3 regions of the Rhizobium sullae genome follow, and region 2 is predicted to be linked to each of the others. Evidence: riboswitches for the same ligand, from Rfam matches in the RefSeq annotation. Region 2 holds a riboswitch; each other region holds the start of a gene.

Region 1 (5,707 bases), on a different replicon from region 2:
GAAGCGGCTGCCCGAGATTGCAGAACGCAGACGTTCGGTCGGGCTGAGTTCGCCGCCGAGCAGGATCGTGAAGATGGATTGGCTCATGGGCATGCCCATAGCGCAAAGCGGGGGTCAAGGGAAAGGGGCAGGTCAGCCGGGCATATCCTTGTCGCGCGACAGGAAGACCTTTTCGTAGCCGCCGATGAAACGCTCGAAGAGCGCGGCAAAGGCATCCACATCCTCTTTCGGCCAATCGGCCACGATCTCGGAAACGATCGACAGCTTCTGCGCCTTGATTTCCGAAAGAAGCCGCTGTCCAAGCGGAGTCATCACGACGATGATGCGCCGTGCGTCCGCCTGCGATGCCTCGCGGCGAAGCACGTCGCGTCCGACCATATCCGCGACCACGCGGCTTGCGCGAGATGGGTCGATGCGCAGCATCTCGGCGATCGCGCCAACTGTGACTTCGCCGGCCGGCTGGGCCCTGCGGATCGCATCCAAAACATCGAGATGGGAGAGCTCGAGACCCGGCGCCACACTCTGGATCGCCAGCCGCCCAATCAGCCGGCGGCCGGTCATCAGGCGCATGCGGGTCATGCTCCGGCCAATGCGGGGAACGCCGTCCACATCAAGAGACGTGGCGTCGGATTCATCAGGTTTGGACGCGGTTTTGCTCATATATGAATCATAACAGAGCGTTTGCCAAATGAGAACATGCTTGCGTCATTCGCATGCCATTGACATTTATATGCCATAGGCACATAAACAACCCGTAAAAGTCGGATTAATGTTTTCATGGATATGCAAACAGTACCCACGCCGCTCGTGACGGATCACCGGCGGCGGCTCATCCTCTTCTTTTTCCTGATGACGGCCATGTTCATGGCGACGCTCGATAATCAGATCGTCTCGACGGCACTTCCAACGATCGTCGGCGAGTTCGGTCATTTGGAGCGCTTCGGATGGATCGGCTCGGCCTATTTGCTGTCGCTCAGCGCCGTCATGCCGGTCTACGGCAAGCTCGGCGATCTGTTTGGCCGCAAATATGTGATGATGACGTCAGTCGCCATATTCACCATCGGCTCGGCCGTATGCGGTTTGGCCGTGTCGATGAATACGCTGATTGCTGCTCGCATTCTGCAGGGACTTGGCGGTGGTGGCATTATGGTTTCAATCTTTGCCGTCAACGCCGATCTCTTCGAACCGCGCGAAAGAGCCCGCTACCAGAGTTACTCCAGCCTCGTCCTTATGGCGTCGAGCGCCGTTGGACCAGTTCTTGGCGGCATGATGAGCGACCTCTTCGGCTGGCGTTCGATCTTTCTCATCAATGTGCCCATCGGCTTTGCCGTGCTCGCGGGCCTTGCCTTCATGCTACCCTACCGCAAGCCGCATCGCCGCCCGAAGATCGACTACGCCGGCGCAGCACTTTTGGCGATGACAACGACGAGCATTGTGTTGACGGCCGATGGCAGCCAACTTTTCGGCTCTCTCGTTTCGCCTCTAAGTCTGAGCATCATCGGCTTCGGCGCCATCTGCGCGATCGCCTGGGTTTTTGTGGAGCGTCGTGCGCCCGAGCCGATCCTGCCGCTGCCGCTCTTTCGCAATTCGACCTTCAGCCTCTTGCTGGTGATCTCCGTCATGAGTGGTGGAATCGCGATCGGCATGGTGAATTATTTTGCGCTGTTTCTGCAGACGACCACGGGCCTTTCGCCATCGCGGGCGGGCTTGCTCTTCATTCTTCTCACGGGCGGGCTGGTTTGCGGTTCGCTTTCCGCCGGGCGGATCATTTCGAAGACAGGACGCTACAAACCCTTCGCAGTTGCAAGCTTCTCGTGCAGTGCGGTCGCCTTCGCCACGCTCTCGCAAGTTCATGCAGGTACCCCGATCGCCTTCATCGGCGCGCTCATGATGATACATGGGATCGGCATCGGTCTCGCTCAGCAGGTGCCGGTGATCGGCGTGCAGAATGCAGCTCATGCCGGTGATGTCGGCGCCGCGACCGGCTCTGTGACCCTTTCGCGAATGGGCGGCGCCTCGATCGCCATTTCGATCTATGGCGCGATTATCGGCTCGCAGCTTGCAAAAATCGGCCACTCCATTCCCCTTGTTGCCGATGTCGAGCAACTGACGCCGAAGATGATGGCTGCCCTTCCCGAAGCAAGCCGCCTGGCTGTCGCCGATGCTTATGCCGCAGCCTTCATGCCGCTCTTCATGACCTCCTGCGCCATTGCCCTGATAGGGCTTGCAGCGGCACTCATGCTGAGGCCGGTTCAGCTCCCTCGATCGCGTGAAGAGATAAGTCCGGCAACAGCGGCCGCCGAAGCTGCCGAATAGGCGCGGAAGCTCCGCTTCGCCCTTGTCACAGCGACTTCATGACGATACATCTGCCGACGCTCTAACGGGGTGCCGCGTGTCCGAAGACATCCGGCTGAGAGGCTTCGAGCCAACCCGCGGAACCTGATCCGGTTAACACCGGCGGAGGGATTAGACGCGTGACATTCGGCAACGCCCTTTTCCCGTTCAAACGAAACTCAAGGAGGAGGCGTGCCATGTCCGGCCGCACATCGATCATCTCTTCGCTGACCGCAGCATTTTTCGCCGCGACGCTTGGCTTGTCTGCCGCGCACGCCGCGGGAAAGACGCTCACCATCTATACTTATGAAAGCTTCACGTCCGAATGGGGACCTGGACCTAAGGTCAAGGAGGCCTTTGAGGAGACCTGCGGCTGCACGGTCAATTTCGTCAGCGTTGCCGATGGCGTCGCACTGCTTTCGCGCTTGAAGCTCGAGGGGAGCTCCACCAAAGCCGACGTCGTCCTCGGCATCGACACGAGCCTTGTCACCGAAGCCAAGGAAACCGGCCTGTTCGACGCAAGCGGCGTCGATGCCGGCGCTCTGAAGGTGCCGGGCGGCTTCGTGGACGATGTCTTCGTTCCCTACGACTACGGCCACTTTGCGATCATCTACGACACACAGACGATCAAGAACCCGCCGCAGAGCATGAAGGATCTGGTCGAGGGCGATCCCGCGCAGAAGATCGTCATCGAGGATCCGCGAACCTCGACGCCCGGTCTCGGCCTGCTGCTCTGGATCAAATCCATTTACGGCGATAAGGCGCCGGAAGCTTGGGCCAGACTCAAGAACCGCATCCTGACGGTCACGCCCGGCTGGTCCGAAGCCTATGGCCTGTTCACCAAGGGTGAGGCACCGATGGTGCTCTCGTACACCACGTCCCCAGCCTACCATATGGTCGTCGAAAAAACTGATCGCTATCAGGCCGCAGCTTTCTCTGAAGGCCATTTTATCCAGATCGAAGTCGCAGGTCTTCTGAAGAATGCTCCGACCAAGGATCTCGCTCGCGACTTCCTGAAATTCATGGTGACACCCGCCTTCCAGGATACCATCCCGACGAACAATTGGATGATGCCCGTTTCTGCAACCTCTGAGCCGCTCCCCGACGCCTTTAACAAGCTCGTCAATCCGGCCAAGACCTTCTCGATGAGCCCTGACGACGTCGCCAGGAACCGCAAGGCCTGGATCGACGAGTGGCTCGCAGCGATGAGCATGAACTGATGCTGCAGACCGCAGCTGAACAACAGCGTGCATTGACCGGCGGGGCGATCAGCCTCGCCGCCGTCACGTTGTTTGTCGGCCTTGCAGCATTCTCGTTGCTTTTTGCCGGCGGGGGATCGGCCATCGCCGGCATTCTTTTCGATCCTTATATTCTGCGTGTGCTGCGCTTCACGCTGCTGCAAGCGCTGCTTTCAACCGCACTTTCCATCGCCTTAGCAATTCCGGTTGCACGCGCGCTCGCTCGCCAGCCGCATTTTATAGGCCGCATCTGGATCATCCGCCTGATGGCGGTTCCAATGGGGCTGCCAGTGCTGATCGGAGCACTCGGCCTGATTGGCATATGGGGCAGGCAGGGGTTGTTGAACTCTCTGCTGGTGAAGGTCGGGCTCGACGAACCGATAAGCATCTATGGGCTCACGGGCATCCTTCTCGCCCATATCTTCTTCAACCTGCCGCTTGCCTGCCGGCTGATCCTCGCGGGTCTCGAACGAGTGCCTGCCGAATACTGGCTGATGGCAAGCGGTCTCGGCATGCGGCCCCGCTCGGTTTTCCGCTTCATTGAATGGCCGGCGATCCGCCCGCTCATTCCCGGGATCGGTGGATTGATCTTCATGCTCTGCGCCACCAGCTTCACGCTGGTGCTGACCCTCGGCGGTGGCCCGGCGGCGACCACGATCGAAGTTGCGATCTACCAGTCGCTTCGCTTCGATTTCGATCCCGGCCGCGCAATCGCCTTGTCGCTCCTGCAGATCGCGCTCACGGCGGCGATCCTGGGCGCGATGGCATTCTTTCCACCGGCCGGAGATGAAGGCTTGACCACAGGCAGGGACATCAAGCGGCTGGATGGCAAAAGCCCAGGTGCCAGATTGGCCGACAGGCTGTTGTTGCTGATCGCCGTGCTTTTCCTCGGCTTGCCGCTTCTATCCGTTATCGCGGCAGGATTGCATGCCGATCTCATAAAGCTGCTGCAGGAGCCGATCTTCTGGCAGTCGGCCGGAACAAGCTTCGCAATCTCGCTTACCGCGGCTCTGCTCTCGGTCGCCCTTTCGATGGCCATGATACGTGCCCGGCATGCAATTGTATCGAAACGGCGGCGAGGCATTACCGACCGATCCTTTTTTGCGGCCATGGGCAGCGCTTCGTCGATGGTCCTGCTCGTGCCGCCGATCGTGCTTGCGACCGGATGGTTCATGGCACTGCGGCCTTTCGGCGATGCGACGCGCTTTGCAGCCTTGCTCGTCGTTCTCATCAATATGCTGATGGCGCTTCCCTTTGTCATGCGCGTGCTGGAGCCGGCCTATGTTGTGCATCAGCGCCGGACGCAGAAACTGTCCGCAAGCCTGGGTATTGCGGGCGCGGCCCGATTGAGATTCATAGACTGGCCGGGCTTGAAGAAGCCGCTGCTCACTGCCCTGTCATTCGCCATGGCGCTCTCACTTGGCGATCTTGGCGCCGTCGCGCTCTTTGGCTCCGAGGGTTTTGTCACATTGCCCTGGCTCGTTTATAGCCGCATGGGCAGCTACAGGACGAACGACGCCGACGGCCTTGCGCTTATCCTCGGCGTTGTTTGTCTACTGCTGACGATCGCTGGAACCGCAGGCCAGCCAAGGCGGGAGAATGGCAATGACGGCCGCTGATCAAGCCGGGATCGAAATGGAGGACGTGCGCTTGAAGCTCGGCACGCACGCTTTCCATTTCGATTGCCGTCTGCCGGCCGGCCGGATCGTCGCCGTGAGCGGCCCTTCCGGCGCCGGAAAGTCAACTTTTCTCAATCTGCTCGCCGGCTTTGAACGACCTGACGTCGGCCGCATTCGGATGCGCGGCGCCGATGTGACGGCGGCCTATCCGGCGGAGCGTCCAGTCTCGGTCGTCTTCCAGGACAACAATCTCTTTGCCCATCTCGATCTCTTCACCAATGTCGGTCTGGGGATCGATTCGACATTGAAGCTCACTGCCGAGGACCGGCGAAACATTTCTGAGGCGTTCGAGAAGGTCGGCCTCGCCAATTTCGAACGGCGTATGCCCGCAACGCTTTCCGGCGGGGAGCGGCAGCGAGCAGCGTTTGCGCGGGCGCTCGTGCGAAAGCGCGCCGTTCTGCTCCTGGATGAACCTTTTGCCGCACTTGATCCGGGCTTGCGCGCAGACATGGCCGA
Region 2 (5,707 bases):
AATTGAACTGGTCCTCCCAGCGAAACTCGAAGCGGGCGCGCGACAGCGCATCGTCCCGCAGACGGGCGGCCGGGTGTCCCTTGGCGAGATCGGCGGCGTGGGCTGCGATCTTGTAGGTGATGACGCCGGTCTTCACGTCGTTGCGATCGGGAAGACCCAGATGCTCCTTCGGCGTGACATAGCAGAGCATCGCCGTTCCGAACCAGCCGATCATCGCAGCCCCAATACCTGAGGTGATGTGATCGTAGCCAGGTGCGATATCGGTCGTCAGCGGCCCGAGCGTATAGAAGGGCGCCTCACCGCAGACGGCAAGCTGCTTGTCCATGTTTTCCTTGATCTTGTGCATCGGGACGTGCCCGGGCCCTTCGATCATCACCTGGCAGTCCTTCGCCCAGGCGATCTTCGTCAATTCGCCAAGGGTTTCGAGTTCGGCGAATTGCGCCGCATCGTTGGCGTCGGCAATCGAACCGGGGCGCAGGCCGTCGCCGAGCGAGAAGGAGACGTCATAGGCCCGGCAGATGTCGCAGATCTCTTCGAAGTGCTCGTAGAGGAAGCTCTCGCGGTGATGATGCAGACACCACTTCGCCATGATTGACCCGCCGCGCGAGACGATGCCGGTCACACGGTTGACGGTCAGCGGAATGTAATGGAGGCGTACGCCGGCATGGATCGTGAAATAGTCGACGCCCTGCTCAGCCTGTTCAATCAGCGTGTCGCGATAGACCTCCCAGGTGAGGTTCTCGGCAATGCCTTCGACCTTCTCCAGCGCCTGGTAGAGCGGCACGGTGCCGATCGGCAGCGGCGAGTTACGGATGATCCATTCGCGGATGTTGTGGATGTTGCGCCCCGTCGAAAGATCCATGACGGTATCGGCGCCCCAGCGCGCCGCCCAGACCATCTTTTCTACCTCTTCGGCCATCGACGAAGTGACGGCGGAATTGCCGATATTGGCGTTGATCTTAACCAGGAAGTTCCGGCCGATGATCATCGGTTCGGCTTCCGGATGATTGATGTTGGCAGGGATGATCGCCCTGCCCGCTGCCACTTCCTGCCGGACGAATTCCGGTGTGACGTGGTCGGGGATATGGACGCCGAAGCTTTCGCCGTCGCGGACCGTGGGCTCGCCCTGCGCTTTACGGCCGAGGTTTTCGCGAATGGCGATAAATTCCATCTCCGGCGTGATGATGCCAGCGCGCGCATAGGCAAGCTGCGTGACAGCCTTGCCACCTTTGGCCCGCAGCGGCTGACGCTGGCCTGGAAATTCGGGCGTTAGCCGCTCTCCACTAGCAAAGCCGTTGTCTTCCGGGCGCACATGGCGACCGTCATAAGCCTCGACATCGCCGCGGGCGAGCACCCAGTCGCGCCGGAGCTGAGGCAAGCCTTCCTCGATAAGGATGTCAGCGCCCTCGATCGTATAGGGGCCGGAGGAATCGTAGACGATGACCGGCGGTTCGCCCGAAGTCGGATGGACGCTGATTTCGCGCATCGGCACCCGGACGTCAGGATGAATCTCTCCTGGAATGTAGATCTTCCGGGATGCCGGCAGGGGGCCGGTGGTAACGGTCGGGGTGAGGTTCTTTGCGGCAATGTTCATGGTTTGAGGCTCCAAGTTGCAATTGGAGACCCAGTCCTCAGCCGGAATGATGGAAAGACGCCGGCCCGGATTCCACGCGTGAATCCAAAGCCTTTTAAGCGCTCGCACCGTCCCTACGCCAGTATGAACTGGATCAGGTTCAACGGGTCACTGCGCACGTCAGCAGTATCTCAGCCCCTTGCCGGGACCCCCCTGGTGAATGAGGAAAGGTTAGAGTCGAGTGTTGCTGGTGTCAAGACGAAGGGAATGGCTGCTCGGCCTTCGCCTTGATCGGCGGCCTTCTCCAGACCGGTTCAAGACCCAATGTCAATGACTTCAAGGTGGTCCTGATGGAATGGGATCCCCTCCCAACAAAAGCAGAGCCTGCATGTCTGGCGCCCTTGACAAGCCGAACTGCCCGTATTTTATTCAAGCCTGCGGATTAGGCAAATTGCTGGCCGCGATCACATGACTTCGATAGTCGCCGGGCAGTTTCGCCCCATGACGCCCCATCGCCGATGGGACCGCGTCGTGGGGCTTTTGGTTTTTGGGGTTCCGCATGAATGAAGCGCTGAAGGTCGGCATTCTCTTTTCGACGACCGGACCCTACGGATCGATGGGCCGCGATGCGCGCGCCGGCGCAGAGTTTGCGATGGAGGAGTTTGCAGAAGCAGCCGAGCGGATGATCAAGCCGGTCTTCTTTGATCCGCATGCGGATCTTGCCGCCTATCTCGCAGGTGCCCGCCACCTGTTGCGCACCGGATGCCGCCATATCGTCGGGACGATCACGTCCGCCGCGCGCAAGGAAGTCATTCCGCTTGTGGAAAAACATGACGGACTTCTCTGGTACATGTGCCCCTATGAGGGTTTCGAGGCAAACGAGAACGTCATCTATCTCGGCGGCTGCCCAAACCAGCACCTGATCCCGCTCTTCGAACACCTGATCCCGCGCTTCGGCGCCCGCCCCTATCTCGTCGGCGCAAACTACGTCTGGGGCTGGGAGATGAACCGGCTTGCCCGCGAGCTTATCACCAATACCGGCGGCGAAATTCTCGGCGAACGCTATCTGCCACTCGAAGAAACCGCGGTCGACCGTATCGTTGCCGATATCGAGCAGCGCCGTCCGAGCTTCATCCTCAACAATCTGATCGGCCCTTCGAGCTATGCATTCCTTGAGGCAATCAAGAAGCTCGGCGACCGCGATCCGACCTTTAGTGCCGAAAACTGCCCGGTCGTCAGCTGCGACCTGATGGAATGCGAGCTGGATGACATCACGGCGGGGGCCGCCATAGGCCAGCTTTGCGCCGCATCCTATTTCGACAATCTCGGCACGCGGGAAAACGCCGCATTCAAGGCTCGCGTTGCTGCGCAACATGGCGCGGGGCGCCGCGTTTCCGGCGTCTTTGCCAGCGCCTATACGGCCGTCAGGCTCTGCACCGATTCCATCCTCGCTGCAGGCGGCGACGAGCCGGCAGCTGTCCGCCGCGAGCTCTATGGCAATGCGTGGCCGACGGTCTTTGGCAACCTTTCGATCGATCCAGAGACAAACCATGCAGCGCTGCCGTTTCACCTCGGCCGCATCAATTCGGAAAACGGCTTCGATATCGTCACCTCCCGTCCGCCGCTCGCCGCCGACCCCTATCTTACTGGACGTAGCAGGCAGGCAGCGCCGAGACTGCGGGTGGTGTCATGAGAGACACGCCGAATTTCACAGGCTGGCATGTTGCGGTCATCCACCGCGAGGATGGCAACACCGAAAGGTTGATGCGCCAACTGCGCCTGCTCGGTATTCGCTCGACACAGCAATGGGCGCCGCTTTCGGCCGCCGAATTGCCAGATCTGGTGATCGTCGATGCGGATCAGGGCTGGGACGATCTCTTGCCGTGGAACGGAGCGGTGCCCTGCCCCGTGGTCGCGCTGCTCGGTTCTGAAGCGCCGGGTCGCATCGCCTGGGCACTGCAACAGGGTGCGGGCGCGATCATCGCCAAGCCGATTGCCACCTCCGCCGTCTATCCCGCTCTGGTCATGGCGGTCTCGATCCACGAGGAGCGCAAGCAAGCTGCCGCGCAGCTGCGATATCTGGAAGAACGCGTGCGGCTGCGCCCGCTCGTTCATGCCGCCGTCGAAAAGCTGATGAGCGTTCGCGCCATTGACGAAGAACGCGCCTACGCGATCCTTCGCGATTGTGCGATGCGCCGCCGCCTGCCGATGGAGCAGATCGCCGCCTTCATTCTCGGTGGTGCCGAGCCCTTGCCGGAGGCCGGGTGATGCGTGTTCTCAAAGCCATCATGCGTCAGCCATCGGCACTCTTCGGCCTCGTCGTCGTTGCTTTTGTCATCGTCCTTGCCCTCGGTGCGCCCTGGTTTGCTCCTTTTAACCCCGGCGACCAAATGTTCGACGGCCTGTCGCTCGATGGAGCGCCGCTGCCACCGGGGGGCCAATTCCTGCTCGGAACGGACACGCTCGGCCGCGATCTTTTCTCGCGCCTGCTCTTCGGCGCCCGCACCTCTCTGGTCATCGGTCTGGTGGCAAACGGGATCGCAGTGGCAATCGGTCTCTTCGTCGGCATTGTCGCCGGCTATCTTCGAGGCTTCGCCAGTAACGTGCTGATGCGCTTCACCGATCTGATGACGGCCTTTCCGGCGCTGCTTCTCGCCATCATGCTCGCGGCTCTCCTGAGGCCAAGCCTCTGGATCGTTGCGATGGTGATCGCGCTCGTCAACTGGGTGCAGGTGGCGCGCATCGTCTACACGGAAACCCGTAGCCTTGCCGAGCGCGACTTCATCATGGCCGAACGCTCGCTCGGTGCCGGGCATCTACGCGTTCTCTTCATGCATATCCTGCCGCACCTGATCCCGACGGCCATCGTCTGGGGAACGCTCGGAATCGCCACGACCGTGCTTCTCGAAGCCACACTTTCCTTTCTCGGCATCGGCGTTCAGCCGCCGCAGCCCTCCTGGGGCAATATCATCTTCGAAAGCCAGAGCTATTTCCAGGCGGCTCCCTGGCTCGTCTTCTTTCCCGGCGCGATCATTCTCTTGACGGCCCTTTCCTTCAATCTCGTCGGTGATGCGCTCCGCGATATCCTCGATCCGACGCAGCGGGGGAGAGGCTGATGGCTTTTCTCGTTCTCCGCCGTCTCATGCAGGCCGCTTTGATCCTCCTCGGCGTTGCCGCCATCACTTTCTTGCTGCTCTATGCATTGCCGGCCGATCCGGCCCGCATGATCGCTGGCCGAAGTGCCACGGCACAGACGGTTGCCAATATCCGCGCCCAGCTCGGCCTCGACCAGCCGCTGCTCGTGCAGTTCTGGACCTATCTCGTCAATCTGCTTTCCGGCAATCTCGGCCGCTCCTATGCGCAGAAGACCGAGGTCTTAACGCTGATTGCCGCACGCCTGCCCGCTACGCTAACCTTGATGCTCGCAGGTATCCTGGTCGAAGTGACGCTCGGTCTGATTCTCGGCACGATCGCAGCCGTGCGCCGCGGCGGCTTCGTCGACCGGCTGGTGATGATGGCCTCCTTCGTCGGTGCCTCAGCGCCGCAATTCGTCGTGGCACTTCTCCTGCTCTACGTTTTTGCCGTGATGCTTGGCTGGTTTCCGATGAGCGGCTACGGCACGCTCGCCCATGTGGTACTGCCAGCCTCCACCCTCGGTATTCTCGGCGCCGGCTGGTATGCACGCATGGTGCGCTCGGCCATGATCGATGTGCTCAACCAGGATTATGTCCGCACCGCACGTGCCAAGGGGCTCTCGTCCCGCCGCATCATCTTCCGCCATGCACTTCCCAACGCCGTCCTGCCAATCATCGCCATGATCGGCATCGACATCGGCCAGTTCATGGGCGGCGTGGTTGTCGTCGAAGCCGTCTACGGCTGGCCGGGCATCGGCCAGCTCGCATGGCAGGCGATCCAGCAGGTGGATATCCCGATCATCATGGGCGTCACGCTGGTTTCGGCGCTCGCCATCGTCATCGGCAATTTGTTTGCCGACCTCATCGCGCCGGTCATCGATCCGCGCATCCGCACACGTTGACAGCAACCAAAGAAGGGGAACCACGATGTTCAAACACTGGCTTCAACACACAACCGCGGCAACGATGATGGCGCTCGCTCCGCTCTCGGTCATGGCGC
Region 3 (5,707 bases), 140 kb from region 2:
GCTCGACTTCCTCGCCTATCTGACCAATGCCGATAACGAGCGCGACATGGCCAAGGCCGCAATGCTGCTGCCAGTTGCCGTCGGCGCAGATGACGGCGTCACGAACCCGCTGCTCGCCGAATCTGCAAAACAGTTGGCGGGTTCGACCTGGCACCAGAACTACTTTGACCAGGATCTGGGCGCCGCCGTCGGTCGCGTTGTCAACGACGTCTCCGTCGAAATCGTGTCCGGCCAGATGACTTCGCAGGACGGCGCGCAGCAAATCCAGGACGCTTTCGAACTGGAGCAGTAGGCGCGCTCCTATTCCTTCCCGGCGCCTCTCAGGGGTGCCGGGATCGGACACGACGAATGCGAAGGCAGGACAGATGGCAAATATTTCCATTTCATCCGGGATTAGGACGGCAAGACCGGCCAAAAATCTTGCGCGGAACCGCAGTTCCGTTGCGCATGACCGCTGGGCAGTCCTTCTTCTCTTTCTGCCGCCAGCTTTGCTGCTTTTTACGCTCTTCGTCATCATGCCGATGGGGGAGGCGGCCTGGTACAGCCTCTACAAATGGAATGGCTACGGGACACCAACGGAATTTATCGCGCTCCGCAACTTCCAGGTCCTGTTCCGGAATGGGGCCTTCACGCAGGCGCTTGTCAACAACGGCCTCATCATCCTGATATCGATCGCCATCCAGGTCCCGCTGGCGATCTGGCTGTCAACGATGCTGGCCCATCGCATTCCGGGCGTCGTTACCTTCCGCTTGATCTTTTTTCTGCCTTACGTGCTTGCCGACGTCGCGGCCGGCCTCATCTGGCGCTTCGTCTATGACGGCGACTACGGGCTCTTTGCCGCAATCTCGAATTTCTTTGGCTTGGCGACGCCGTACGTCCTCGCCGACAAGGATCTCGCCATCTATGCGGTGCTTGCCGTTATCGTTTGGAAGTATTTCGGCTTCCATATGATGCTCTTCATCGCCGGCCTCCAATCGGTCGACAAAAGCGTGCTCGAAGCTGCCGAAATCGATGGCGCGACGGGCTGGCAGAAGTTCCGTTATGTGACGCTGCCGCTGCTTGGATCCACGCTACGCCTTTCCATCTTCTTCGCGGTCATCGGTTCGCTGCAGCTATTCGACATGATCATGCCGCTGACGGGTGGTGGGCCGTCGAACTCGACGCAGACGATGGTGACCTTCCTCTACACATACGGCGTCATGCGCATGCAGGTCGGTCTCGGCAGCGCCGTCGGCGTCGTGCTTTTTATCATCTGCATGACGCTCGCCTTCGGCTACAAAAGGATCTTCATGCGCAATGATTGATACGAGCTCCACCATGCGCATGCCGCTGCAGACGCGGGTCTATCTCTATGCGTCCTTGACGCTGATTGCCGCATTGGTTCTGATCCCGTTGCTGACGACGGCGCTCGGCGGCTTCAAGACTTTAGGCGATCTGCGCACCAATCCTTTCGGACTGCCTGCGGCATGGCAATGGTCGAACTACGCCGATATTCTCTTCGGCGAGCGATACTGGCTGCAGATCTTCAATTCGCTGGTGATTGCCGCGCTGACGGTCTCCCTCACGCTGATCGTCTCATCGATGGCAGCCTTTGCCTTCGCGCATGTCCGCTTCTTTGGCTCTTCGTTCCTGCTGAACTACTTCCTGCTTGGCCTGATGTTTCCGGCAGCAACGGCGATCCTGCCGCTCTTCATCCGGATCCGCGATCTCGGCCTGCTCGATACCTATTGGGGCGTGGTGCTGCCGCAGGTCGCCTTCGGCCTCGGCATGAGCATCCTGCTTTTCAGGAATTATTTTCGCAACCTCCCGGAAGAATTGTTCCAGGCAGCCTTTGTCGATGGCTGCGGCTATCTGCGCTTCTTCTGGTATATCTCGCTGCCGTTGTCGCGGCCGATCGTTGCGACCGTCAGCATCATCTCCTTTGTCGGCAGCTGGAACAGCTACATCCTGCCGCTGATCATGTTGAATTCGGAATCGAAATATCCGTGGCCGCTCGGAATCATGGTCTATCGCGGCGAGTTCGGCACCGAATGGCAGCTGGTGCTCGCCTTCATCACACTCACCATCCTGCCGACGGTCATCGTTTTCTTCGTCGCGCAGAAGCATATCATCGCCGGTCTGACGGCTGGCGCCGTGAAAACCTGACGGGCGCCGCGGATCACCGCCAGAGCTGATGAAAATGCTGGACCGGCCCGTGGCCCGAGCCGACGCAGAGCGTGCCGGCTGCAGCGACGGCTTGGGCTAAATAATCCTTGGCGATGGCGGCCGCGGTTTCAGGCGGCACGCCCTTTGCCAGTTCGGCGGCAAGGGCGCTTGAAAGGGTGCAGCCGGTGCCATGCGTGTTCTTCGTCGGAACGCGCGGCGCTTCGAACCAGGTGATCCCGCTTTCGCTTACAAGTACATCGGGGCTTTGCGTTCCGGCAAGATGACCGCCCTTCACGAGAACGGCAGAGGGGCCGAGTGCGCGCAGTTTTTCCGCCTGCTGTTCCATAGCGTCGCGGTTCGCTGCGGCCGGCTCTCCGAGCAGGGCGGCCGCTTCCGGCAGATTGGGCGTCAGAAGCGTTGCAAGCGGCAAAAGCCGGGTCTTGAGAATGTCGATAGCTTCAACATCGAGGAGGGCGGCACCTCCCTTGGCAATCATCACCGGATCGAGCACGATCGGGATGCGGCGATGCGGCAAAAGCGCGTTAGCGACAGCTTCGGCAATCGGCGCATTGGCGATCATGCCGATCTTTACCGCATCGACGCGGATGTCGGCGAACACCATGCGGATCTGCTCGGCCACGAAGTCAGGCGGCACGGCGTGGACGCCGGAAACACCCTGGGTGTTCTGCGCCGTCAGGGCCGTCACGACGGCCATGCCGTAGGTGCCGCGTGCCGAGAAGGTCTTCAGATCGGCCTGGATGCCCGCGCCGCCCGAAGGGTCGGACCCGGCGATGGAAAGAACGTTGCAGATCATGCCCGTGCCCTTCGGATTGCGCGAGTGATGTCGGCGGCAGCTTGCCGCGGATCGGGTGTGCCGCAGATGGCGGAAACGACCGCAAGGCCCTTGGCGCCTGCGGCAAGAACGTCCGCTGCATGCTTTGCCTTGAGACCGCCGATTGCGACCGCCGGTACGGGGCAGGCCTTCGCAAGCCTTGACAATCCATCAATGCCGATCGGAGGCTTGTGATCCGGCTTCGTCGATGTGGCAAAGACCGGTCCGATGCCGGCATAGTCGACCACCGCCCGATCGACGGTCGCTGCCAATTCCTCGGTCTCCACCGAAAGTCCGAGGATCATCGACGGTCCGATCCGTTCGCGTGCGATGCGGGTGGCCAGATCGTCCTGACCGATATGCAACCCGTCCGCATCGACCGCTATAGCCGCCTCGACGTCGTCGTTCACGATCAGGAGGGCGCCGGTTCCGGCAAGCGCGGTTTTCAGCGCACGGCCGGTCTCGATCAGGCTTGCCGTACCGGCCTGCTTATTGCGCAGTTGCACGATCGTCGTTCCGCCTGAAACGGCGGCGCGCGCCGTCGCGACCATGCCGGTTCCTGCACACAGGTCCGGGTCGAGAACGAGGTAGAGGGACAGATCGAAGCGCTTCATACCGGCGTCACCCTCGCCGCTGCATCGAGCGTCGTGCCGTCAAGCCCAGCAAGCGCGTCAAGGAAGCGCCATGAAAAGGAACCGGGGCCGTCTGCGAGCGCAGCTGCCTTTTCACCTGCGACGGCAAAGCTCGCCAGTGCCGCGACGGTGGCATCGAAAGGCTCCTCAGGCGCAATTGCGGCAAAGGCACCGACGAGGCAGGTGAGCGCGCAGCCAAGCGCCGTCACTTGGGGCATCAGCGGTGATCCGCCTGCAATGCGCACGGCGTTTGCGCCATCGGTGACGAAATCGACCGCGCCGGTGACGGCGACCACAGCGCCATATTGAATAGCGACGTCGCGTGCCGTCTCTTCCGCCTGCTCGACGGTGTCGCGGCTGTCGACGCCTTGGCCGCGGCTTTCGGCTCCGCCAAGCGCGATGATTTCCGATGCGTTGCCGCGAATGATTGTGGGATTGAGATCGATCAGCCCAGCCACTGTTTCGCGACGGAAACCGCTCGCATAATGGGCGACCGGATCGAGAACCCAAGGCTTGCCGTTTCTTGCCGCCGATCTGGCTGCATTGTGCATGCCCTTCACCCAGCTCGCCGAAAGCGTGCCGATATTGATCGTCAGCGCGCCGGCGATTGCGGCGAACTCGCCGGCCTCTTCTTCGGCATGGACCATGGCGGGCGAGGCGCCTGCGGCAAGCAGGACATTGGCGGCGATATTCATCGCGACATAATTGGTGATGCAATGAACGAGCGGCGGCGTCGCGCGCATTGCCGTGACCAGTCTTCCTGGCGAATTTTGTTTCGGCATTTTGCCCCTTTCTGGCGGGGCAGAGACGCCGGGAGCCAAGCACAATAAGACCGAAGGCTCCGAGCGACTCCCTCCGCCAGCATTATCCGGTTCAGGTTCGAAGGGTACTTCTCAGCCCGTCTCGCAACGAACGCCCCTGTCTCTCATTGTGATCTTCTTCGCAGACAAACGCCGATCTGTCACCCTGAAAAAAGTACATGGCTGGCTTGTGACCGCAACTGGCCAGAGATTGGAAGACTGCTGGCGCGTTGGCAAGCAGCGAGGTGATCGCGATGCCGCGGCCAGGCGGTACTCGGCACGCAGAGGAGAAACCAGGCAACAGAAAGATAGTCTGCGGGCTGGATGAGCAACCGCAGTTGTCCTGGACCTTGTTTGGGCTGGTTGAGTCCTGCCACCATTGGACGTTGAGAGGCTGCGATGGGAAACTCGGGCCTTCTCGTTGACCGAAAAGGCAAACTTCACCATTATGACGACGCTGAATCAGGGATGACCCCTGCAAGAACGAGCCGATGCGTCTGTTGATCAACGTCATTGTCGCGACCATGATGCTGCTGGGTTCGCTTGCCGCGCCCTGCATCGCCGCGCCAGTCGATCGCGCCCGCGCCGACCAGGTCGTCGTCGGTGTTCCTTCGACCCCCCATGGACACGATCGCGGTGACGGCCGATCTGTTTCGAGAATGCACTGTCAGCAGGACGGCATCGTCGCACAGGCTCCCGATCTCCTTTATTCGCAGCCGGACGCCATCGCGTTTGGCGTTATCGCTGCCATTGCCTTTGCGGGCGTTCTCGAAACAGTCGAGCAGCGCCCCCCGATCGCCTCGGTCTGATTTCCGTTCGCTCGAATCCAGACAAGAGGGAAGGGGCATGACTCTACGCATGTCGATATTTTCAAGCTACGGCAGTAAGTTATATACGTGTTTTAATGTTCTGCATCAAATAAACCGGGGCCGGCGATACCTCCGCGAGTTGGCGCTTGCCGTCGTCGCGGTGGCCCTGAGCGGCTGCATGCAGTCGCTCGACGGTCTCGGCGAGCCGTCGCACGACGTACCGCCGAAGCTGCTGGCCAGCATGCGCGCCAAAGGCATGAAGCCGGAAAGTCCAGTCCTCGTGCGCATCTTCAAGATGGAAAGCGAACTGGAGGTCTGGAAAGTCGACGGCAGCGGCAAATACGCGGTGCTCAAGGTCTATCCGATGTGCCGTTGGTCCGGCAAGCTTGGCCCCAAGACGAAGACCGGAGACCGACAGGCGCCCGAGGGTTTCTACCGCGTCTCGATGGGAGGTCTTAATCCAAAATCGCAATTCTATCTCTCCTTCAA

What was found. Region 2 has a riboswitch for thiamine pyrophosphate ahead of thiC (phosphomethylpyrimidine synthase ThiC). Riboswitches for the same ligand answer to the same signal wherever they lie in the genome.
Region 1: it holds a riboswitch for thiamine pyrophosphate, as region 2 does, so the genes downstream of both, thiB (thiamine ABC transporter substrate binding subunit) here and thiC (phosphomethylpyrimidine synthase ThiC) in region 2, are expected to answer to the same signal.
Region 3: it holds a riboswitch for thiamine pyrophosphate, as region 2 does, so the genes downstream of both, thiM (hydroxyethylthiazole kinase) here and thiC (phosphomethylpyrimidine synthase ThiC) in region 2, are expected to answer to the same signal.

The regions. Positions count from the first base shown of each region.
Region 1 is NZ_CP104143.1:3,448,645-3,454,351, forward strand. It holds gene N2599_RS17265 (thiamine diphosphokinase) at 1-93, opposite strand, end outside; gene N2599_RS17270 (MarR family winged helix-turn-helix transcriptional regulator) at 133-660, opposite strand; gene N2599_RS17275 (MDR family MFS transporter) at 778-2,316, shown strand; TPP riboswitch at 2,372-2,483, shown strand; gene thiB (thiamine ABC transporter substrate binding subunit) at 2,532-3,554, shown strand; gene thiP (thiamine/thiamine pyrophosphate ABC transporter permease ThiP) at 3,554-5,191, shown strand; gene N2599_RS17290 (thiamine ABC transporter ATP-binding protein) at 5,178-5,707, shown strand, end outside.
Region 2 is NZ_CP104144.1:978,869-984,575, reverse strand. It holds gene thiC (phosphomethylpyrimidine synthase ThiC) at 1-1,594, opposite strand, end outside; TPP riboswitch at 1,687-1,798, opposite strand; gene N2599_RS25400 (transporter substrate-binding protein) at 2,133-3,266, shown strand; gene N2599_RS25395 (ANTAR domain-containing response regulator) at 3,263-3,841, shown strand; gene N2599_RS25390 (ABC transporter permease) at 3,841-4,689, shown strand; gene N2599_RS25385 (ABC transporter permease) at 4,689-5,609, shown strand; gene N2599_RS25380 (ABC transporter substrate-binding protein) at 5,635-5,707, shown strand, end outside.
Region 3 is NZ_CP104144.1:842,690-848,396, forward strand. It holds gene N2599_RS24750 (ABC transporter substrate-binding protein) at 1-292, shown strand, start outside; gene N2599_RS24755 (carbohydrate ABC transporter permease) at 366-1,304, shown strand; gene N2599_RS24760 (carbohydrate ABC transporter permease) at 1,297-2,145, shown strand; gene thiD (bifunctional hydroxymethylpyrimidine kinase/phosphomethylpyrimidine kinase) at 2,159-2,959, opposite strand; gene thiE (thiamine phosphate synthase) at 2,956-3,591, opposite strand; gene thiM (hydroxyethylthiazole kinase) at 3,588-4,391, opposite strand; TPP riboswitch at 4,443-4,539, opposite strand; gene N2599_RS24780 (hypothetical protein) at 4,901-5,218, shown strand; gene N2599_RS24785 (L,D-transpeptidase family protein) at 5,397-5,707, shown strand, end outside.